2 regions of the Ottowia cancrivicina genome follow, and region 2 is predicted to be linked to the other one. Evidence: riboswitches for the same ligand, from Rfam matches in the RefSeq annotation. Region 2 holds a riboswitch; the other holds the start of a gene.
The links. A riboswitch is a leader RNA that binds a small molecule or an ion and turns the genes downstream of it on or off. The one in region 2 is predicted to bind S-adenosylhomocysteine.

Region 1: linked by a shared signal. The riboswitch ahead of QB898_RS10565 (hypothetical protein) and the one ahead of ahcY (adenosylhomocysteinase) in region 2 are both predicted to bind S-adenosylhomocysteine.

What each region holds. Positions count from the first base shown of each region.
Region 1 covers NZ_JARVII010000025.1:2,704-13,804, reverse strand. Annotated here, with positions in the region: gene metH (methionine synthase) at 1-2,368, shown strand, start outside; gene QB898_RS10570 (hypothetical protein) at 3,049-3,558, shown strand; S-adenosyl-L-homocysteine riboswitch at 3,613-3,723, shown strand; gene QB898_RS10565 (hypothetical protein) at 3,761-3,988, shown strand; gene QB898_RS10560 (dynamin family protein) at 4,366-6,354, shown strand; gene mutY (A/G-specific adenine glycosylase) at 6,351-7,400, shown strand; gene ubiB (ubiquinone biosynthesis regulatory protein kinase UbiB) at 7,549-9,123, opposite strand; gene QB898_RS10545 (ubiquinone biosynthesis accessory factor UbiJ) at 9,120-9,752, opposite strand; gene hisG (ATP phosphoribosyltransferase) at 9,928-10,572, opposite strand; gene hisI (phosphoribosyl-AMP cyclohydrolase) at 10,950-11,101, shown strand, end outside.
Region 2 covers NZ_JARVII010000022.1:26,947-38,047, reverse strand. Annotated here, with positions in the region: gene QB898_RS10155 (hypothetical protein) at 1-293, opposite strand, end outside; gene QB898_RS10150 (DNA polymerase III subunit chi) at 319-750, opposite strand; gene QB898_RS10145 (leucyl aminopeptidase) at 777-2,237, opposite strand; gene QB898_RS10140 (LPS export ABC transporter permease LptF) at 2,262-3,467, shown strand; gene lptG (LPS export ABC transporter permease LptG) at 3,464-4,564, shown strand; gene QB898_RS10130 (sirohydrochlorin chelatase) at 4,609-4,992, shown strand; gene QB898_RS10125 (CysB family HTH-type transcriptional regulator) at 5,005-5,955, shown strand; S-adenosyl-L-homocysteine riboswitch at 6,399-6,489, shown strand; gene ahcY (adenosylhomocysteinase) at 6,585-8,012, shown strand; gene QB898_RS10115 (DNA alkylation repair protein) at 8,117-8,815, shown strand; gene QB898_RS10110 (hypothetical protein) at 8,904-9,446, shown strand; gene QB898_RS10105 (DUF6882 domain-containing protein) at 9,468-10,274, shown strand; gene QB898_RS10100 (TlyA family RNA methyltransferase) at 10,283-11,095, shown strand.

The sequences.
Region 1 (11,101 bases), on a different contig from region 2:
GCGCCAGGCCACGCTCATCAAGCGCTACGGCGCGGCGGTGGTGGTGATGGCGTTTGACGAAAAAGGCCAGGCCGATTCATTGGAGCGGCGCATTGAAATTTGCTCGCGCGCTTGGCGCGTGCTGGTCGATGAGGTGGGCTTTGCGCCCGAAGACATCATCTTTGACCCCAATGTGCTGACCATTGCCACGGGTATGCCTGAGCACGACAACTACGCGGTGGACTTCATCGAATCGGTGCGCTGGATCAAGCAGAACCTGCCGGGCGCAAAGGTTTCGGGCGGTATCAGCAACGTGAGCTTCAGCTTCCGGGGCAATGACCCCGTGCGCGAGGCCATTCACACCGTGTTTCTCTACCACGCCATACGCGCGGGGCTGGACATGGGCATTGTCAATGCCGGAATGATCGGCGTGTATGACGAGCTGGAACCCGTGTTGCGCGAGCGCGTGGAAGACGTGGTGCTCAACCGCCGCCCCGACGCCGCCGAGCGCCTGCTGGAGATTGCCGAAACCGCCAAAGGCGCAGCCCGAGACGACAGCCAGAAACTCGCCTGGCGCGGCACGCCCGAAAACCCCACGCCCGTGGCCGAGCGCCTCTCGCACGCGCTGGTGCATGGCATCACCGACTTCATTACGCAAGACACCGAAGAGGCGTATCAGGAAACCATCGCCAAGGGCGGCCGCCCGCTGCACGTGATTGAAGGCCCGCTGATGGACGGCATGAACGTGGTGGGCGACTTGTTCGGGCAGGGCAAGATGTTTTTGCCGCAAGTGGTCAAAAGCGCGCGCGTGATGAAGCAGGCCGTGGCCCACCTGGTGCCCTACATCGAAGAAGAAAAGCGCCGCGACGAAGCCGCTGGCAAAGACGTGAAAAGCAAGGGAAAAATCATCGTCGCCACCGTCAAGGGCGACGTGCACGACATCGGCAAGAACATCGTCACCGTCGTTTTGCAATGCAACAACTTTGAAGTGGTGAACATGGGCGTGATGATTCCCTGCCACGAAATCCTGGCGCGCGCCAAGTGCGAAGGGGCCGACATCATCGGCCTGTCAGGCCTGATCACCCCCAGCCTGGAAGAAATGCAATACGTCGCCGGCGAAATGCAAAAGGACGACTATTTCCGCATGCGCAAGATTCCGCTGCTCATCGGCGGCGCCACCACCAGCCGCGTGCACACCGCCGTAAAAATCGCCCCGCACTACGACGGCCCCGTGGTTTACGTGCCCGACGCCTCGCGCAGCGTGGGCGTGGCCCAGGGCCTGCTGGGCGAAGGCGCGGCGCAATACGTGGCCGAAGTGCAGGCCGACTATGAAAACGTGCGCCAGCTGCACGCGCGCAAAAAGCCCGCCGCAATGTGGAGCCTGGCGCAGGCACGCGCCAACAAAACGCCCATAGACTGGGGCCGCTACCAGCCGCCCGCGCCGCACTTTCTGGGCCGCCGCGTCATCCGCAACCTGCCGCTGGCCGAGCTGGCCGCCTTCATGGACTGGGGGCCGTTTTTCCAGACCTGGGACTTGGCGGGCAAATTCCCGGCCATCTTGCAAGACGAAATCGTGGGCGCAGAAGCCACGAAGGTGTATGAAGACGGCCAGAAAATGCTGCGCCACATCATCGAAGGCCGCTGGCTGACCGCCCACGCCGTGGTGGGCTTTTGGCCCGCCAACCGCGTGCACGACGACGACATCGCCCTCTACGCCGACGAAAACCGCGATCGCGTGCTGCTCACCTGGTACGGCCTGCGCCAGCAAACCGAGCGCCCCAAAGACGCGAAAACCGGCCTGCACCGCCCCAGCCGCTGCCTGGCCGACTTCATCGCCCCGCGCCACTGGCCCGAGGGCAGCCACGATGGCCCCGTGCTGAAGGACTACATCGGCGCATTCGCCGTCACCGCCGGCATCGGCGTGGAAGAAAAGGCCGCCCAATTCCTGGCCCGCCACGACGACTACAACGCCATCCTCTTCAAATCCCTGGCCGACCGCCTGGCCGAAGCCGGCGCCGAATGGCTGCACCGCCGCGTGCGCACCGACTGGTGGGGCTACGCCGCTGACGAGGCGCTGGACAACGCCGAACTGATTGCCGAAAAGTACCAGGGCATCCGCCCCGCGCCCGGCTACCCCGCCTGCCCCGACCACACCGTCAAGCAGCCCCTGTTCGAGCTGCTGGGCGCGGGCGAAATCGGCATGTGCGTGACCGACCAAATGGCCATGATGCCCGCCTCCAGCGTCAGCGGCTTTTACTTCAGCCACCCTGAATCCACCTACTTCAGCGTCGGCAAGATCAACGAAGAGCAGGCCGACGACATGGCCCGCCGCCGGGGCATTGAGCCCGAGCAGATGCGCCGCATCCTCGCGCCCAATCTCAACCTGTAAGAGCCGGCTACGAAAAAGATGACTTAATCATGTCCCAGGCGTTGCACCCCACTGTTCATCGCTCATGTCACTTGGATACATGACGATTGTTTGCTACAGATTTCCTCTCTGGGGACAGGCGCTCAAAGCCCCATTGGGTGAAGCGTTGGGCATTCACGCAAAGTGCTTGAACGAACAAAGGCAGGTCTAGGGTCGCTTTGGAAGCGCTAATGCACCAGCATGGAATTGAGCGTGTGTCAGGAGCGGATTTGTCGCCGCCCTGCTCACTGAACAAGGCGCAAGCTCAAAGTCAGGGCTTTTGCATGAAGAACGGCGCCTGTGAGCAGGTTTTGAAGACGCTCAGCGGCTTGCAGACAACCGGGCTGCCCGCCGCATCGGGCAGCGGCTAGGCAAAGCGGGGCGCATCGTGCGTCCTTTGGGCATCATGCTGGATTCCATCAATGTTGCGCAGGCGTTCCGAGAAGATGAAAAACCGCTCCGGCCGTGCCACCGGCGGTTTGACCGGTAGTGGTGCGGCTGGTGTCTGGGGGAGTACTTGTGGGCGGCATTGCCGGAGCTTTGCAAGCAAGAGGTCGTTTGATGGCATCTGGAGTTTGTTCTGAAACTGCGCATTGGAAATGCACAGAGAGACTGTCTGCGAGATCGTTCTGATGGGCGCCAGAAGTGGAAAACAAATCGCCGTGGCCATGACCGTGCGGGACGAGCGCAGGTTTCTGGCCTTTTTGCGCACGACGGCGGATGTGCAGATCCTGGCGCTCAATAGCCCCAGTGCTGATCACGTGTGGCTAAACGCCTTTCCGCCCCGGCGCAGCCAAGACAGGCTGAGCCGAGGTTTTGTACTCTGGAACCGTGCCTTCAACTGGGAGCCGGAAATCCAAACCTTCCAGCACGGCGCAGGCGTGATCAACGCGCACCGTGCGCCGGTCATCGAGTACTTGCGCCACCCCTTTTTTGTGCCTTCGCGCGAAGTCGGGCGGCTGTTCTGGTCGCGCGGCGTGACTATTGATGGGCCATATCTCGGCGAAGACAAGGTCAGCCGTTATGCCTACGACCCGGAGAGATTTGATGTCTGGTGGCGTCAAGTCATCCAGTGGATCAAAGCAAACTCATATCACCGCTCAGATCAACACGGCTTCATCCACTACCTGCCCTGGGCCTGGTGGATGCATGGCCGTTGGGGGCGGGGCTGAAGCCGTCCGGCAGCGGTTTTTGAAGCGCGGGGCTGATCCTGAAATCGCACCCGACTCGCCAAGGAGCGTTGCAGCAGGGCGGTGCATCGAATTGCATCGAATGGCCGTGTGCGCTGCCCTGTCTGGCTTGGCGGATGTCCAGTGCGAAAACGAGGCTCATGCCTGCCCTCCTGGCTGCGTTTTCCGGTTTCCAGTGAATCCCATGTCTGCTTCTGCCGCTTTCGCCGACGCCCCAAAACCGCCCATCCCGCCGCTGCGTCTGTCTGGCCTTGAGCCGCTGGTAATTGATGAACACTCGCTGTTCGTGAATGTGGGCGAGCGCACCAACGTCAGCGGCTCCAAGGCGTTTGATGTCCAATGGCTGATAGAGCTATTGCAAGCGCAAGGCGTGCCAATCGTGATCTCACAAAGACCAGCCTTTGTCCATTGACGAGCACATGTACCTCTGGCCTCACCTCATTGAAAACTTCTTTGGCAAGCTCAAGGAGTTCAAACGCTTTGTGCCATACACAGTGACAAGACCGACGCCAGCTTTAAGGCGGTGATCTATCTGGCTTCGGTTGTGATTCAATTTCAGCAATTCTCAACAGGCCTTAGTCAAACCTGGAGAGTCTGCTATGGATACAGAAGCAGAATAGCTCCCGTTCTTGCGGTCTGATGCGCCGGGTGCGGCTCGGGCGGCTGACCGGGGGCAGGAAAGGCGTCTGGCATCCGCCAAACGGAAGGGCACGGCGGCAGGCAGCAGGTAATATCCCTGAGCTTACGTTTGGCAAACAACTGCCCAGGGGCAAGGCCGCAGCGATGACGATGACCGCTTTCAACCAACAATTTGACCAACACCATGTCTGGCGCGACGCCATGTCCCGCCGCCTGCGCACGCTCACCGAATGGCTGGGCGCGCGCGACTTGCTGGACGATGCCGCCGTCGAGCGCCTTCAGCAGGTGCAGGACCAGCTGCGCTCCGAAAAAGTCACCGTCGCTTTCGTGGCCGAGTTCTCGCGCGGCAAGTCGGAGCTGATCAACGCCGTGTTTTTCGCCGGATATGGCCGCCGCATCATGCCCGCCAGCGCCGGGCGCACCACCATGTGCCCCACCGAGCTGGGCTGGGACGCCAGCGTGCCCCCTTGCCTGCGCCTGCTGCCCATTGAAACGCGTTTGCAGCCGCAGTCGCTCACCGACTGGCGCATGGCGCCCGAAAAATGGACGCGCTTTGATCTGGACGTGAACGACGCCGAGCAGCTGGCCAGCGTAATGGAAAAAGTCTCCGAAACCCTGCACGTGCCCGTGGAGCAGGCGCGCGCGCTGGGCTTCTGGCACGACGAGCAACCCGACGACAACCCGCCCACCAACGCCCAGGGCCTGGTGGAAGTGCCGCGCTGGCGGCACGCGCTCATCAACATGGCGCATCCGCTGCTCAAGCAGGGGCTGGTGGTGCTGGACACGCCCGGCCTGAACGCGATTGGCGCGGAGCCTGAGCTGACGGTGAACCTGATTCCGCAGGCGCAGGCCGTGGTGTTCATCCTGGCCGCCGACACGGGCGTGACCAAGTCCGACCAGACCATCTGGCGCGAGCACCTCTCGCCCATGACGGCGGGCGCCAGCTCGCACTTTGTGGTGCTCAACAAGATCGACACGCTGTGGGACGCCCTGAGCAGCCCCGCGCGCATCGAGCAGCAAATCACCAGCCAATGCGAGCAGACGGCCGAAATCCTCTCGCTGGACAAAGACCAGGTGATCGCCCTGTCCGCCCAGAAGGGCCTGCTGGCCAAGGTGCGCGGCGACGAGCAGCTGCTTCAGGAAAGCCGCCTGCCCCGCTTTGAAGACCTGCTGGGCCGCCGCATGCTGGGCGAGCGCGAGGCCGTGCTTGAATCTGCCCTGCGCGCGGCGCTGGGCAACGTGGAAGCCGCCTGCCACCGCGTGCTGGCCGTGCGCAAGCGCGAGCTGGCCGAGCAAAAGCAGGAATTGCAGGGCCTGCGCGGCAAGAACCAGACCGTCATCCGCCAGATGCGCATGCGCGTGGACATGGACAAAGGCGAATTCGACCGCAGCGGCGCCAACGTGCAGGCCGTGCGCGCCGTGCACATGAAGCTGCTGCGCGAAATCATCAAGCTGCTGGGCGCCTCCAGCATCAAGCGCGAGCTGCTGGAGCTGAGCACCTCGCTGCGCGAGCCGGGCATCAAGTTCGGCCTGAAAAAAGCCTACGGCAAGGCGTTTGACAACCTGCGCGACATCGTCAGGCAAGTGCAGACGATGGAGATGGAAATCGAGACCATGCTCAACGCCACCTTCCGCCAGCTCAACGCCGAATACGGCTTCACGCTCCAGCCGCCGCCCGCGCCCGACATGTCGCGCTTCATCGACGACCTGGGCGCCGTCGAGCGCAGCCATTTGCAGTACCTGGGCATGGGCAACATCTTCCAGCTCGCCCGCCCCGAATTCACCGAAAAGCTCGTGCGCGCGCTGGCCTCGCGCATCCGCTCCATCTTTGAAACCGCTCTGGGCGATATCGAGCTGTGGAACAAAACCTCCTCCTCGCAGGTGGACACGCAGCTTCGCGAGCGCCGCCGCGCCTTCAACCGCCGCATGGAAGCCATCATCCGCATTGAAGAAGCCGCCGGCAACCTGGAGCAGCGCCTGAGCGAAATCGACGAGCAGATGGCCCTGCTGGACGAAACCGAAAAAGGGCTGGCCGCGCACATGCACGACATCCGCGCGCAAAGCCCGGCCTCCGTGTCGCCCCGGCCTTCTGCCGCCTACCAGACCACGGTGGCCGACATGCTGCCCGCCCTTTCGTGAGCGGCGCGAGCGAACCGCCCGCCAGCTTCGCCGCCCGTCTCCTTCGCTGGCAGCGCCAGCATGGCCGCCACGGCCTGCCCTGGCAGGGCACGCGCGATCCTTACCGCGTGTGGCTGTCGGAAATCATGCTCCAGCAAACGCAAGTGGCCACCGTGCAGGGCTATTTCGCGCGCTTCATTCAGCGCTTTCCTGATGTAGCTGCGCTGGCTGCCGCCTCGTCTGACGAAGTCATGGCCCTCTGGAGCGGCCTGGGCTACTACAGCCGCGCCCGCAACCTGCACCAGTGCGCGCGGCAGGTGATGGAGCGCTTCGGCGGCCAATTTCCCCGCAGCGCCGCCCTGCTGCAAACGCTGCCGGGCATCGGCCCCTCAACAGCCGCCGCCATCGCCGCCTTCTGCTTTGGCGAACGCGCGGCCATACTGGACGGCAACGTCAAGCGCGTGCTCACCCGTCATCTGGGAGATGCCAGCGACCTGGCCGTGGCCGCCAACGCCCACGCCCTGCACGCCCGCGCCCTGGCCCTGCTGCCCGCAGACAGCGCCGACATGCCCGCCTACACGCAAGGCCTGATGGACCTGGGCGCCACCGTCTGCACGCCGCGCCAGCCCCAGTGCGGCCGCTGCCCCGTTGCCGCCGACTGCACCGCCCGCCAGCAAGGCCGCCCGGAAAGCTACCCCGTCAAAACCCGCAAGCTGCGCCGCAGCGCCCAAACCTTGTGGCTGCTGCTGGCGCAAACGCTGCCCGAAGCGCAAAGCGCGTGCTGGCTGGAAAAGCGCCCCGCCAAAGGCATCTGGGCGGGCCTGCACGCCTTGCCCGTGTTCGACAGCCGCGAGGCCCTGCTTGACGCGCTGCCCGCCAGCGCCAGCGTGGCGTGGCTGCCGCCACTGGCGCACGCACTCACGCACAAAGACCTCACCTTGCACACCGCCCGCGTTCACCTGCCCGCCACGGCCCGCCTGCCCATTGCCGGCCAATGGCGGCGCGATTGGCCTGACCTGGGCCTGCCCGCGCCCATGCGCCGCCTGCTGCAACAGCAGCAAGCCTGAACAGACGGCAAAAGGCGCAATTTCGCTCCTTTATTCAGAGCATGATGTCTTAGTAAAACGGGCGCAAGAGCACTTTTTCAAGTGCTGAATTTGCTTCTCTTTTCAAAGCATCCCGGGCCGCTTCAGGCAAGCTGCGCGGAAAGCCTGATCAAGCGTGCCACCACCCAGCGCGCTGCGCCGCCAGCATGGCCAGCAGGCCCAGGGCAAAGCCTGCGGCGCACCAGGCCAGCGCGGCCAGGCGGCGGCCTTTGCGCTGCGCCTGGGCCAGATCGCGCACCTGCTGTTGCAGCTGCGGCAGGCCGGCCGAATGTTGCAGGTGGGCGTGCAGCAGGCGCGGCAGCTCGGGCAGAAGCTTGGCGTAGTAGGGCGCTTGCGCCTTGAGTTCGCGCAGCAGGCGGCGCGGGCCGATTTGCTCGTTCATCCAGCGCTCCAGAAACGGCTTGGCCGTGCTCCACAAATCCAGGTCCGGGTCGAGCTGGCGGCCCAGGCCCTCGATGTTGAGCAGGGTTTTTTGCAGCAGCACCAGCTGCGGCTGGATGACGACGTTGAAGCGCCGCGAGGTCTGAAACAGCCGCATCAGCACCATGCCCAGCGAAATTTCCTTGAGCGGGCGGTCAAAGTAAGGCTCGCACACGCTGCGGATGGCCGCTTCCAGCTCGTCGATGCGGGTGTCGGCGGGCACCCAGCCGCTTTCCACGTGCAGCTCGGCCACGCGCTTGTAGTCGCGCCGGAAAAAGGCGGTGAAGTTCTGCGCCAGGTATTCCTTGTCGTACTCGGTGAGGGTGCCGACGATGCCGAAGTCCAGCGAGATGTAGCGGCCAAAGGTTCCGGGCGCGACGCTGACCATGATGTTGCCCGGGTGCATGTCGGCATGAAAGAAGCCGTCGCGAAACACCTGCGTGAAGAAAATGGTGACGCCGTCGCGCGCGAGCTGGTGGATGTCCACCCCCGCCTCGCGCAAGCGCTGCGTCTGGCTGATGGGGATGCCGCTCATGCGCTCCATCACCAGCACGTTGTCGCGGATGTAGTCCCAGAACATTTCGGGCACCAGCACCAGGTTCAGTCCGGCCATGTTGCGGCGCAGCTGGGCGGCGCTGGCGGCTTCGCGCGTCAAATCCAGCTCGTCGTGCAGGTATTTGTCGAATTCTTCGGCCACTTCGCGCGGGCGCAGGCGCTTGCCGTCGGCAAACAGGCGCTCTACCCAGCCGGCCAGCATGTGGATGAGCGCCAGGTCCTGGTCAATCACCTTGAGCATGCCGGGCCGCAGCACCTTCACGGCCACATCGCGCGCCTTGCCCTCGCGGTCTGTCAGCGTGGCGAAGTGCACTTGCGCGATGGAGGCGCTGGCCACCGGCTCGCGCTCGAAGCTGGTGAAGATGGCTCCCAGCGGGCGGCCAAAGGCTTTTTCGATGATGGCAATGGCCTCACTCGTCGCAAAAGGCGGCACGCGGTCTTGCAGCAAGGCGAGTTCATCGGCCACGTCAGGCGGCAGCAAATCGCGCCGGGTGGAGAGCACCTGGCCGAATTTCACGAAGATCGGCCCCAGCCGCTCCAGCGCCATGCGCAGGCGCTGGCCGCGCGGCGCCGTCAGCCGCCGGCCGCGCCGCGTCAGCCGCCCCAGCGCGCGCAGCCACGGGCGCGGCAGGCAGGAAAGAGCCATTTCGTCCAGCCCGTAGCGCAGCGCCGTCCAGGCGATGAAGCAGGCGCGAAAGAGTTTTTTCATGGCCGTGGCGCGCCTGCGTTCATGGAAACATCAGCTGCGCCGCCTGAACAACCCGCACGGCCCGCGCCGCCCGGCAGCCCGGCGGCAATCTGGCGCAACCCCTGCGCCAGCGCGCGGCCCGCCTGGGCCAGCGCGTGCGCGGGCGCGTCGCCCAGCAGGCGCGCCAGGTCTTCCTCCACATCCCAGCGCACATGGTCGGCCAGCCAGTTCACCTCGGCAGCCAATTGCACGTCGCCTTCAATGCGCACCGCCGGCTTTTCGCCGTGCAAAGCCCCTTTCAGGGCCGCTTGCGCCAGTGCCAGGGGCGACTCATCGGCCAGCGTCAGCACCAGATCAGGCGGCCCGTCCGCAGCGGCCAGCTCGCACAAGCCCGCTGGCGTAGCCGCCAGCTGCGCGCCCCAGCCGCGCCACTGCACGCGCACCACGCGGCCCTTTTGCCGCGCCAGCCGCGCACGCGCCTCAGGCTCTTGCATCAGCACGTGATTGAGCAGCAGCACCACGCGGCGCGCTGCCTCATCCGTCAGCCAGGCCGGCGGCGCGGGAGGGCGGGGCAAGCCCGAGGCCAGAGATGAGAGCTTTTCAAGCGCCTGCGAAGCCAGCGCGAAAGGAGAGGGCGGGGTGGTCGTCATGGCGGTGTCTGGTCAGGAAAACCGCCCTGGCACGCGTGGCACAAGCGGCCAGGGCGGAAAGACAAAAGGACAAAGCCCGCGCCGCGCGCAGGCCCAAATCGAGCGGAGATTATTCAACGCCACAGACCGCCCAAAGCCGGCTTTTTGCCCCTGCGGCCAGATTGCAAACAAGCTCTCAGGCCTGCTCGTGTACGGCTTGCGCGAAGGCGTCGATGATGCGGCGCAGCGGCGCGGTGTGCAGCTTGAGCGCGGCCTGATTGACGACGAGGCGGGAGCTGACGTCCATGACGCGCTCGACTTCCACCAGCCGGTTGGCCTTGAGCGTCTGGCCGCTGCTGACCAGATCGACGATGGCTTGCGCCAGGCCCGTCAGCGGCGCCAGTTCCATGCTGCCGTAGAGCTTGATGAGATCCACGTGCACACCCTTGCGGGCAAAAAACTCGCGCGCAATGGCCGGATATTTGGTGGCTACGGTGATGCGCCCGCCCGCGCGGGCGGCGCTGGCGTAGTCAAAGCCCGCAGGCACGGCCACGGCCATGTGGCAGCGGGCGATGCCCAAGTCCAGCGGCTGGTACAGGCCCGGCGCGCCTTGCTCGGCCAGCACATCCAGCCCGGCCACGCCCAAGTCGGCGCCGCCGTAGGTCACGTAAGTGGGCACGTCGCTGGCGCGCACGAGGATGACGCGCACGTCATCACGGCTGGTTGGCAGGATGAGCTTGCGTGAAGTCTCGGGGTCTTCCAGCACCTCAATGCCCGCAGCAGCCAGCAGCGGCAGGGTTTCGTCGAAGATGCGGCCTTTAGACAGCGCCAGGGTGATCACGGGTGTTTTCCTTCCAAGCAGGGCGAAAGCGCGAATTGTGAAGCCTTGCCAGGCGGTCAGGCCCCAAATCCAAACTCAAACTTGCTCCGCTGGCCGCCTTCAGACGCAGGCGGAACGGGCTCCCCCGAGGGGGCCGCCTGACAGGCAGAAAGACCGGACCGAAATAGCCAAGGTGAAGATAGCGGGCAAGCAGGTTAATTTTGCTCTTTTATTGATAGCTATATGTCCTAGTGAAAACTGCGCGAAGCGGCATTTCAGGCTTCTGTATTTGCTCCTGTTTCTGATGCTATAGAGCAGAAAATCAGCCGCAGGCCCGTCAGCCAGGCTCGAACCGGCCGCTGGAGCGGCAAAAGCGGCGCTTATCCATAATCAAGCTCATGATTGATGATGACTGGCTCAACGAATTGACATGGGACGCGCAGGGCCTGATTCCCGCGATTGCGCAGGAAGCGGCCACGGGCGACGTGCTGATGCTGGCGTGGATGAACCGCGAGGCGCTACAAAAAACCGCCGAACTGGGCCGCGCCGT
Region 2 (11,101 bases):
TGCAAGACGCGGGCGATGGCTTCGCTGATGCGGAGGTCAAGCGTGGGGGCCAGGGTTTGGAGCACTTGTCCGGCCAGGGCGCTGGCTTGCGCGGGAACCTGGGCGGAGACGGGGGCGGGCGCAGGCGGCAGGGCGCCGGGTTCCGGGGCCAGCTCGCCGGGCTGGCTGACGGGGGCGATGACTTCGGTGAGCATGGGCACGGATTGCGGGGGCGGCGCTTCGCTCCATGCGGGAGTGTCGTCAAGGATGGGTTCAATGGCTGCGTCGCTGGCGCGGGGGTCGTGGGCGGTCATGGTGGGCCTTTTCGGGAGGGCGGGTTTAGTCCTTGCGGGCGGCCGCGTCATGGGCCTGGGGTTGCAGACCGTGTTTTTTGTAGTGGTTCCAGCGCTGGCGGGCGCCCGCGCGGTCTTGCGGCTGGGCGCTGACGATTTCGATCAAACGGGCAAAGCGTTCAAAGCCTTCGGGCGCGGGCTGGCCCAGGTTGAGCAGCACCTGGCTGCGTGTGAAGAGGGCAGCGTCGGTAGCCAGCACGATGGGCGTGGCGGCCAGCACGTGGGCGGGGGCGGAGACGCCGCAATGGGGGATGAATGCCTGCGATGAGAAGGTCCACAGGGCTTCGTCGAGCGCGCGCAGGGCTGCGGCGTCGCCCAGCACGCCAACCGGGGCGCGCGCGGCCCATGCCTTGCGCAGCAGGCGGCAGGCATAGGCCGTTTTTTCAGGCACGTTGAAGTGAAAGGTCACTTCCGTCATGCGCGGCTGCCCTGGCTGCCTGCCGTTCAGGCAGCTTGCGCCAGCAGGTATTGAACGAGCAGGCCGACGGGGCGGCCCGTGGCGCCCTTGGCCTTGCCGCTTTTCCAGGCGCTGCCGGCAATGTCCAGGTGCGCCCACGGCGTGCCTTCGGGCACGAAGCGTTGCAGGAATTTGGCGGCGGTGACGGAGCCTGCCGGGCGGCCCGCCACGTTGGCCACATCGGCGAAGTTGCTTTTCAGCCCTTCGGCGTATTCGTCATCCAGCGGCATGGGCCAGCAGGGGTCGAGCGCGGCTTCGCCCGCCTGTTGCAGGGCTTGGGCCAGGGCGGCGTCGGTGGCGTAAAGGCCGCTGCGAACGTGGCCCAGGGCAATGACGCAAGCGCCCGTGAGGGTGGCGATGTCGATGATGGCGCGGGGCTTGAAGCGCGCGGCGTAGGCAAGGGCGTCGCACAGCACCAGGCGGCCTTCGGCGTCGGTGTTGAGCACTTCGATGGTCTGGCCGCTCAGGCTGGTGACCACGTCGCCCGGCTTGGTGGCGCCGCCGCCGGGCAGGTTTTCGCAGGCGGGAATGAGGCCGACCACGTTGATGGCCGGTTGCAGCTGGCGCAGGGCCTCGAACGCGCCCAGCACGCTGGCGGCGCCGCACATGTCGAACTTCATTTCGTCCATGCCGGCGGCGGGCTTGATGGAGATGCCGCCGGAGTCGAACGTGATGCCCTTGCCCACCAGGGCCACGGGCGGCTGGCTCTTGGCCGCGCCCTGGTAGCGCAGCACGATGAAGCGCAGCTCTTCATGCGAGCCGCGCGCCACGGCGGCAAATGCGCCCATGCCGAGCTTGGCCACTTCCTTGGGGCCGAGAACTTCGCAGTCAATATGGCTGCCTTTTTCCTTGGCGATGGCCTGGGCGGCGGCGGCCAGTTGCCGGGGCGTGGCGTGGTTGGCGGGGCGGTTGCCCCACTCGCGCGCCAGGCGGATGCCGCTGGCCGTGGCCGTGGCCTGGGCGAAGGCGGTTTTCAATGCGGCGCTGGCGGCGGCGGGCAGGGCCAGGCGCACGCCGGTTAGCGCGACCGGCTTGGCCTTGGGTTTGGTTTCGGTGTAGGCGTAGGCCGCGTCGGCGGCAGCCAGCACGGCAGCGCGCAAGGCGGCGGGGCTGGGCGTTTGCGCAAAGCACAGCACGGCCTGGCAGGCGGGGCCGCTTTTGATGAGCGCAATGGCGGCGGCCACGGCGCGGCGCACGGCTTGCGCGCTGCCGTCGCCCGCGCCCGCCAGCAGCACGCGCGGCGCCTGAATGCCTTCGGCGGCGTAGCAGGGCAGGAGCTTGCCGGCTTCGGCGCTGAAGTCGCCCGTCTTGATGGCGCGGGCGGCCAGGGCTGAAAGGGCGTCATCGGCCTTGGCCTTGGCGGTGTCTTGCGTGACGAGAAAAACCAGCGCATCGGCCTTGGCGCGGGCCGCCTGCGCCAGGCGCAGCGTCTTGAGTTCAAAGTCCATAATCAGCGGTTTCCTTTCAAACTGATGTTATTCGATTCATCCTTGCGCAAAGAGCTGGGGCGCAGCTTCGGCGCGACTCTGGTGGTGCTCATCACCATCGTGATGACGATGATGCTGATCCGCACGCTGGGCCAGGCTTCGGCCGGGCACGTGAACCCGTCTGAAATCATGCTGGTGATGGGCTTTACGGTGCTGGGGCACTTGCCCACCATCCTCACGCTGAGCCTGTTTGTGGCCATCACGGCCACGCTCTCGCGCATGTACATGGCCAGTGAAATGGTGGTGTGGTTTGCCAGCGGGCGCGGGCTGCTGGCGTTTTTGCCGCCGCTGCTGCGCTTTGCCTGGCCGGTGCTGCTGGGCATTGCCGTGCTGGCGCTGGCGGTGTGGCCGTGGACGAACCAGCAGGTGCGCGAGCTGCGCGAGCGTTATGAATCGCGCGGCGACGTGGACCGCGTGGCGCCCGGCCAGTTCATTGAATCCGCAGGCGGGCGGCGCGTGCTTTACATCGACAAAAAGGCGGCTGACGCCGTGCGCAGCGCCACCGGCGCGCCCGCAGGCAGGACGGACTTCGGACCGGCCAGGCCGGACGCCGAAGCTGAAGCCGACGCGCCCGGCGGCAACATCTTCATCGCCGCCACCGAAAAGGGCCGGGAAATCGTCACTTCCGCGCGCGGCGGCCGCCTGCAAACGCAAGGCGCGGAGCGTTTCGTCATTCTGGACCAAGGGCAGCGCCTGGAAACCGATCTGGAAACGGGCGAAATGCGCCTGAGCGAATTTCGCGAATACGGCGCGCGCGTGAGCGCCCGCTCGCTGGATTCGGCCGGGCTGCAAGCGCCGCGCTACCGCTCCACGCTGGCGCTGCTGCGCCAGCCCGATCGCAACAACCAGGCCGAGTTTTCCTGGCGGCTGGGCCTGGCGCTGGCCGCGCTCAATTGCGTGGTGATTGCGCTGGCGGGCACGCGCGTCAATCCCCGCGTGGGGCGCAGCGCGGGCATGGTGTTTTCGCTCTTTGCCTTTGCCGCCTACTACAACCTGCTCAATGTGGGGCAAAGCTGGGTGGCCAGCGGCAAAGTGAGCCTGGCCGCGCTGCTTTGCCTGCTGCACGGCGGCATCTTCGCTGCCGCGCTGGGCGCTTTGCTGCTGCGCCACTGGGGCGGCTGGCTGCCGCGCCCGTGGGCCAGGCAACCCGCGCAATCCGTGCCGCCAGACGGGCAGAAAGGGGCGGCATGAAAACCATCCGCCGCTTCATCTACCGCGAAATCCTGCGCGCCGTGGCCTTTGTGGGCGTGGCCTTTTTGCTGCTGTTCGTGTTCTTTGACCTGGTGGATCAGCTCCAGTACCTCAACAGCGCTGGCGGCTACCCGCTCTCGCAAGTGCTGCTGTTTGTCACCTTGCGCGTGCCCAACCACATCTACCAGCTCCTGCCCATTGCCGTGCTCATTGGCGCCATTTACGTGATGGCGCGGCTGGCCGAAAGCTCCGAATACACCATCTTGCGCACCAGCGGCCTGGGGCCGCTGCGCGCGCTGGGCATGCTGCTGGCGCTGGGCGCGGCCTTTGCGGCGCTCACCTTCGTCATTGGCGACTACGCTGCGCCTGAAGCCAACCGCGCCGCGCAGCTTTTGCGCTCGCGCTTTGCCGGGCAGCTCACCGTGGGGCTGACCGGCGGCTGGCTGAAAGACAAAAGCGCCGATGGCCGCAGCTACTCCGTCAATGTCGCCTCGCTCTCGGCCGACGGGCAGATGAACCGCGTGCGCATCTTCGAGTTCGACCCCCAGGGCCGCTGGCTTTCCACCACCCAGGCCGAAAGCGCCCGCTTTGACGAAGGCGCATGGCTGCTGGAGCGCCCCCAGCGCCGCGCCCTGCAAGAAAGCCCGGCGGGCCAGGCCGGCATTGCCCGCACCCAGCCGCCACAGGCGCGCTGGCCCACGCATCTGTCTGCCGACATGGTGGCCGCCGCCCTCGTCAGCCCCGACCGCATGAAGGCGCTTGATCTGTTCCAGTACATCCGCCACCTGCACGCCAACGGCCAAAGCGCCCAGCGCTATGAAATCGAGTTCTGGCGCAAGGTGTTCTACCCGCTGGGCTGCCTGGTGATGATGGTGCTGGCGCTGCCCTTTGCCTACCTGCATTTCCGCTCGGGCAACATCTCCGGCCACGTGTTCATTGGCGTCATGGCGGGCATCAGCTTCTTTTTGCTCAACAACGTCTTCGGCTTCATTGGCAATTTGCGCGACTGGCAGCCCTGGCTGGCCGCCGCCACGCCCGGCCTCATCTACTCGCTGCTCTCGCTGGCCGCCTTTGGCTGGCTGGTGCTGCGGCAGTAAGCGCCGGGCGGCGCCCACAAAGACGGCAGAAAGAAAGCAGGCACATGGCGCGCGGCATCATCCTTTTCGCCCACGGCTCGCGTGATCCCTTATGGAGCGCGCCCATTGAAGCCGTGGCCCGCCGCATGCGCGAAACCGCCCCGGCGGGCGTGGCCGTGTCTTGCGCCTACCTTGAATTCACCGCGCCCAGCCTGCCGCAAGCGGCTGCCCGTCTCATTGCCCAGGGCGCGCTCAGCCTGACCGTCTGGCCCATGTTTTTAGGCATGGGCCGCCACGCCCGCGAAGACCTGCCGCGCCTGCTGGCCGCGCTGCGCCACGCCCATCCTGGCGTGCCCATCACGCAAGCGGCCACCATCGCCGAACACCCCGCCGTGCTCGACGCCCTGGCCCGCGCGGCTCTTTCCGGCCCCTTTGCCCCCCGCGCCTGAACCCTTCACGCCATGAACCTGCACCAGTTCCGTTTCGTCCAGGAAGCCTCGCGCCGCAACCTCAACCTCACCGAAGCCGCGCGCGTTCTGCACACCTCGCAGCCCGGCGTTTCCAAGGCCATCATCGACCTTGAGCAGGAGCTGGGCATCGACATCTTCACCCGCCACGGCAAACGCCTCAAAAGCATCACCGAACCGGGCCGCCACGTGCTGGAAAGCATTGCCGTCATCCTGCGCGAGGTGAACAACCTCAAACGCATCGGCGAGGAATACACCGCGCAAGACACCGGCACCTTCTCCATCGCCTCCACCCACACCCAGGCGCGCTACGTGCTGCCCCAGCCCGTCGCCCGCCTGCGCCAGGCCTGGCCCAAAGTCAGCATCCGCCTGCACCAGGGCAACCCCCAGCAAGTGGCGCAAATGGTGCTGGACGAACAGGCTGAAATCGGCGTGGCCACCGAATCGCTGGCCGACTACCCTGACCTGGTTACCTTGCCCTGCTACGAGTGGCAGCACATGCTCGCCCTGCCCGAAGGCCACCCGCTGGCGCGGCAAAAGCGCATCACGCTGGAAGACATTGCCGCCTGGCCGCTCATCACCTACCACCCTTCCTTCACGGGCCGCGCCCTCATTGACCAAGCCTTTGCCCAGCGCGAGTTGCAGCCGCGCATCGTGCTCGAAGCCATTGACTCGGACGTCATCACCACCTACGTCCAGCTGGGCCTGGGCATCGGCATCGTGGCCGAAATGGCTACGCAAGGCAGCGCCCCCGAAAACATGCGGGGCCTGCTCACCCGCCCCCTGGGCCACCTGCTGGGTTCCAACGTCGCGCGCGTGGCCTTCAAGCGCGGCGCCTACCTGCGCCAGTTCGTCTATCACTTTGCCGAACTGCTCTCCGACCGGCTGGATCGCGATCTGGTCGCCAAGGCCATGCAAGGCCATGTGGCCGACTACGAACTCTGAAAGCCGGCCCTATTTCGCTCCTGTATCCGTAGCATGACGTCCTAGTGGAGCCAGCGCAGAAGGGCATTTTGATGCCCCTGAATTTGCTCCTTTTTCTGGTATCTCTGCGCTTGCCTCAAGAGATCAGGCCAGGCGCCGGACCATGTGCCGAATGCAGGCGATCCTTGCGCAGCCTGGCCAAGGCCCTCTCCACCATCCAGCGCTTGGACAGCGCCTTGAAGCCATGCCGCTCATGGCGTTTGATCACCCGTGCATTCCAGCCGAATGTTTTTGAGAGAGGGTTCCCAAGCGCGGACTTGCCATTTGCGTGATTCGCCCGCTCTCATGCGTCCAGCCAGTGCCCATTCATGGCAAAAATGGATTGGAAACCGGCGCGAAACCGGCGCAATTGGCGGTGTTTGGCGGTGTTTTTGCCCGTGCGCGCCTGCCTATAATCCGCGCCGCCCTTCGAGGAGCGTTGCATCCCCCGCCTGTTGGCGCAGGGTCAGGCTCGAAGGGGCGGTTTCTCCCCCTTCGCAACGACGCTCACCCGCTGATGAACGCGTGGTGAGCTTTTTTTTGGCGTTTCGCCAGGCCCGCGCGGGTATCGGTGGTTTTTCTCTTTTTTTCATCAAGGAAAGACCCGCCATATGAATGCGCCTTTGAATGTTTCGCCCGAATCCGTGATTGCCGATATTGGATTGGCCGCCTGGGGCCGCAAGGAAATCCGGATTGCCGAAACGGAAATGCCCGGCCTGATGGCCATTCGCGAGGAATACGCCGCGCGCCAGCCGCTCAAGGGCGCGCGCATTGCGGGCAGTCTGCACATGACCATTCAGACCGCCGTGCTGATTGAAACGCTGCAAGCGCTGGGCGCGCAAGTGCGCTGGGCCTCGTGCAACATTTTCAGCACGCAAGACCAGGCGGCGGCAGCCATTGCGGCAGGCGGCACGCCGGTTTTCGCCGTCAAGGGCGAAACGCTGAAAGACTACTGGGACTACACGCACCGCATTTTTGAATTCGGCCCCAAAGGCAGCCAGGCCGAAGGCCCGAACATGATTCTGGATGACGGCGGCGACGCCACGCTGCTGATGCATCTGGGCCAGCAAGCCGAGCAAGACGCCAGCGTGCTGGCCAACCCCAAGAGCGAAGAAGAGCGCGTGCTGTTTGCCGCCATCAAAGCCAAGCTGGCCGAAGACTCCACTTGGTACAGCCGCAAGAGCGCGCAAATCATTGGCGTGACGGAAGAAACCACCACCGGCGTGATGCGCCTGAAGGAGATGTCGGCCAAGGGCACGCTCAAGTTCCGCGCCATCAACGTGAACGACAGCGTGACCAAGAGCAAGTTCGACAACCTGTATGGCTGCCGCGAAAGCCTGGTGGACGGCATCAAGCGCGCCACCGACGTGATGGTGGCCGGCAAAGTGGCCGTGGTGTGCGGCTACGGCGACGTGGGCAAGGGCTGCGCCCAGGCCATGGCCGCGCTGCGCGCCCAGGTGTGGGTGACCGAGATTGACCCCATCTGCGCCCTGCAAGCCGCGATGGAAGGCTACAAAGTGGTGACGATGGAGCAGGCCGCGCCGCTGGCCGACATCTTCGTGACCACCACGGGCAACAAAAGCGTGATCCGCCACGAGCACATGGTGGAAATGAAAAACGAAGCCATCGTCTGCAACATCGGCCACTTTGACAACGAAATCGACGTGGCCTCGCTCGAAAAATACCAGTGGGAAGAAATCAAGCCGCAGGTGGACCACGTCATCTTCCCCTCGGGCCGCCGCATCATCTTGCTGGCCAAGGGCCGTCTGGTGAACCTGGGCTGCGCCACGGGCCACCCCAGCTACGTGATGAGCAGCAGCTTCGCCAACCAGACGCTGGCGCAAATCGAGCTGTTCACCAAGCCTGATCAATACGAGGCCGGCAAGGTTTATGTGCTGCCCAAAATCCTGGACGAACACGTGGCCCGCCTGCAACTGTCCAAGCTCGGCGCCACCCTCACGCGCCTGACGGATGAACAGGCCGCCTACATCGGTGTGAACAAGGAAGGGCCTTACAAAACCGACGCTTACCGCTATTGAGGGCGTGAAAGACTGCCGCGCTGAACGTTTGGGCTGTGCAGCGCGGCAGCCGTTTTTGAAAAACCGGCCTCTTGCAAATGCGAAAGCCGTGATGGGGCTGCTCAATGCAGCAGCGCATTTGCATTGCGCCAGCGATGGGAGCGGCAAACATGGAAGCGCAGATGCTTTTGAAAGAATTGCAGAATCTGGCGAATGCCGACGATGCCCGTGCGATGAAAGCTTACATGAGGGGCCGCTTTGAGTTTCTGGGCGTCAAAACGCCCGCCAGACGCAAGGCCGCAAAAGCATTTTTCAAAAAGCATGGCGGCGCTGATATTGACTGGCGCTTTGTCCGGCAGGCATGGGAGCATCCCTTCCGGGAAATGCAATATGCGGCGCTGGATTATCTGGAAACCAGAAAAAACCTTCTGCGCCCCGGTGACTTGCCCCAATTGAAGAAACTGGCGCAAAGCAAATCCTGGTGGGATACGATTGATTTTCTTGACCGGCTGGCGGGCGGCATCATTGCCGGCTTTCCTGAAACCAGGCCCGTCATCTTGCAATGGAGCCGCGACGAAGATATCTGGCTGCGCCGCCTTGCCATTGACCATCAGCTGCTCAGAAAGGATCAAACCGATCAGCACCTGCTGGAGCAGATATTGGTCAATAATCTCAACCAGACGGAATTTTTCATCAACAAGGCCATTGGCTGGGCGCTGCGGGACTATTCAAAAACCAATCCCGGATGGGTGAAAAACTTCATCAGGCAGCACCATGGCAAAATGGCGCCTCTCAGCATCAGGGAAGCCAGCAAATATCTGTGAGGCGGACACCGGAAACATGCTTTGGCAACGGTTTGAATTGGGGTGAATCAGCAGGGAGAAGAGGATGATAAAACGGTTTTCAAGGCACATGCCGCCACGCGAGGATTTTCAGCATGTCCGGAAGCGGCAAAACTGGCGGGCATATTGCGTGGGAGGGCTGTTTCTGGCATTCATGCTATGCATGTTATTGCTGAATTTGTGGATTCAACCGGTTGCAACATTGGCCTTTTTGACGATTCTGATATTGCTGGCATGGTGCCTGGCAGCGGCCGAAAGCAAGCGTTTGCGGGCATTGGCCGCCAGCCGCGCGGGCGAGGGTATTTGCCAATTTGCCCGTCAAGCCCGTTGCCGCGAAAATGACCCGCGGGTGGTGCGCGCCGTTTATGAGGAGCTTGCGCATCAGACAGCCCGGTTCGCGAAGGCGGCCGATTTTCCCGTGCGCTGGGATGATGATATTCGGCAGACGCTGAAAATGGATGAGGAGGATGTGGAGAATGCCTTTCTTCCCGTCATGGCCTGGCGCGCTGGCCGCAGCCTTGATAAAACCCGTGAAAATCCCTGGGCGGGCAAAGTCGAAACAGCAGGCGATCTGGTGCGTTTTTTGAATGCCCAGCCCCGGCTGGCTGATTAAAAATATTTTCAAGGAGCGGAAATGTCTTTTCTGGGCTGGCTGTTTGGCGGCAGGCGGGGCAGGGTGCAGGAGCAGGCGCGGGTTTTGTCTGCGGATGAGCAGATGCGGCGGCTTCTGGCGCGGTTTGGCGCGCTGGGTATGGAAAAGCAGGCCGGCTTGCAGGAGCTGGTGGGCGAGGCAAGCTGGAGCGGCGATGTGGCCGCGCAGTCGCTGACGTTTGACAACGGCTTTTCATGCCGCATTCAGGCCATAGGCAGTTATTCGCTGAGAAACGACACCTGGCGCTGGGCCTGGACCAATGCGAAGGCAGGCTGGCCGGATGAAGCGCTGGCTGACGCACGGGCCATGCGCGAATACGGGCGCTCGCATGGATTGGCGCTGCTGCTGGATGAAACGGATTTCGCGCTGGAGCGGCGCTGGGTGCACGCCATCGGCATGACGGCCAGCGCCTTGTGCAAGGCGGATGCGTATTATCTGGCCAATTATGGCGAGGGTATTTTGGTTTGCACGGTTTATTCGCCTGAAGTGGCGGCCAAGAATGCCGCCATCAATGCCGACATTTCTGAATTGGCAACCATTTCCACCACGCTGGAGCAGTTGTTTTCCAATTTTGAATTGAATTATCGCAGGGCCTTGCGTTGTTATTTGAAGGCCAAGGGTTTTGATTTGACGGAAGACAGCGTGGCGGGCGGCAGCGAAATAACAGCCCGCAAGGAAGGCGTGCGCGTGACGGCGCGCTTTAACGAGCTGGGTTTGTTGCAGGCGCTCGATGGCGCGCCCGCCCCCATACCCCCTGCGGCGGCCCCCGAGCCTGTGCCCGGCCCATGAGCGCCATGATGCGGGCCGATCAACTGCTGGTGGCGCGCCAGCTGGCGGCCACGCGCAGCCAGGCACAGCGGCTGATTGCGGCGGGCGCGCGCTGGCGCGTGGCAGGCGGCGCGTGGCAGCCCGTGCGCAAGAGCGGAGAGGCCTTGCCGCAGCAGGCGCAAATCGAATTGCAAGATGACGCCGAGCGCCGCTATGTCTCGCGCGGGGGCCTGAAGCTGCAAGGCGCGCTGGCCGCCACGGGGCTGAACGTGGCAGGCTGGCGCTGCCTGGACGTGGGCCAGTCCACCGGCGGCTTTACCGACTGCCTGCTCCAGCACGGCGCGGCGCACGTCACGGGCGTGGACGTGGGCCACGGCCAGCTGCACCCGCGCCTGACGCAAGATGCGCGCGTGCGCTGCATCGAGCGGGTGAATGCAAGGCATCTGGATGCTACTGTTTTCAGAGCATCATGTCCTAGTGGAAATTGCGCGGATAGCGATTTAGACCCCCCTGAATCCGCTCCTCTTTTTGATCTGGTGACGGGCGATCTGTCCTTCATCTCCCTCACGCTGGTGCTGCCCGCGCTGGCGGCGCTGGTGCGCCCCGGCGGCCACGCGCTCATGCTGGCCAAGCCGCAGTTTGAGTTGCAGCCGCAGCACATCGGCAAAGGCGGCATCGTGCGCGACGGGCGCCTGTATGCCCTGGTCGAGCAGCGCCTGCGCCAGGCTTGCGCGGCATGCGGCCTGGGCGTGCAGCGCTGGCTGCCCAGCCCCATTGCGGGCGGCGATGGCAACCGCGAGTTCTTCCTTCACGCCACCCGCCACGCGCCTTCTGGCCCTTGACTTTTC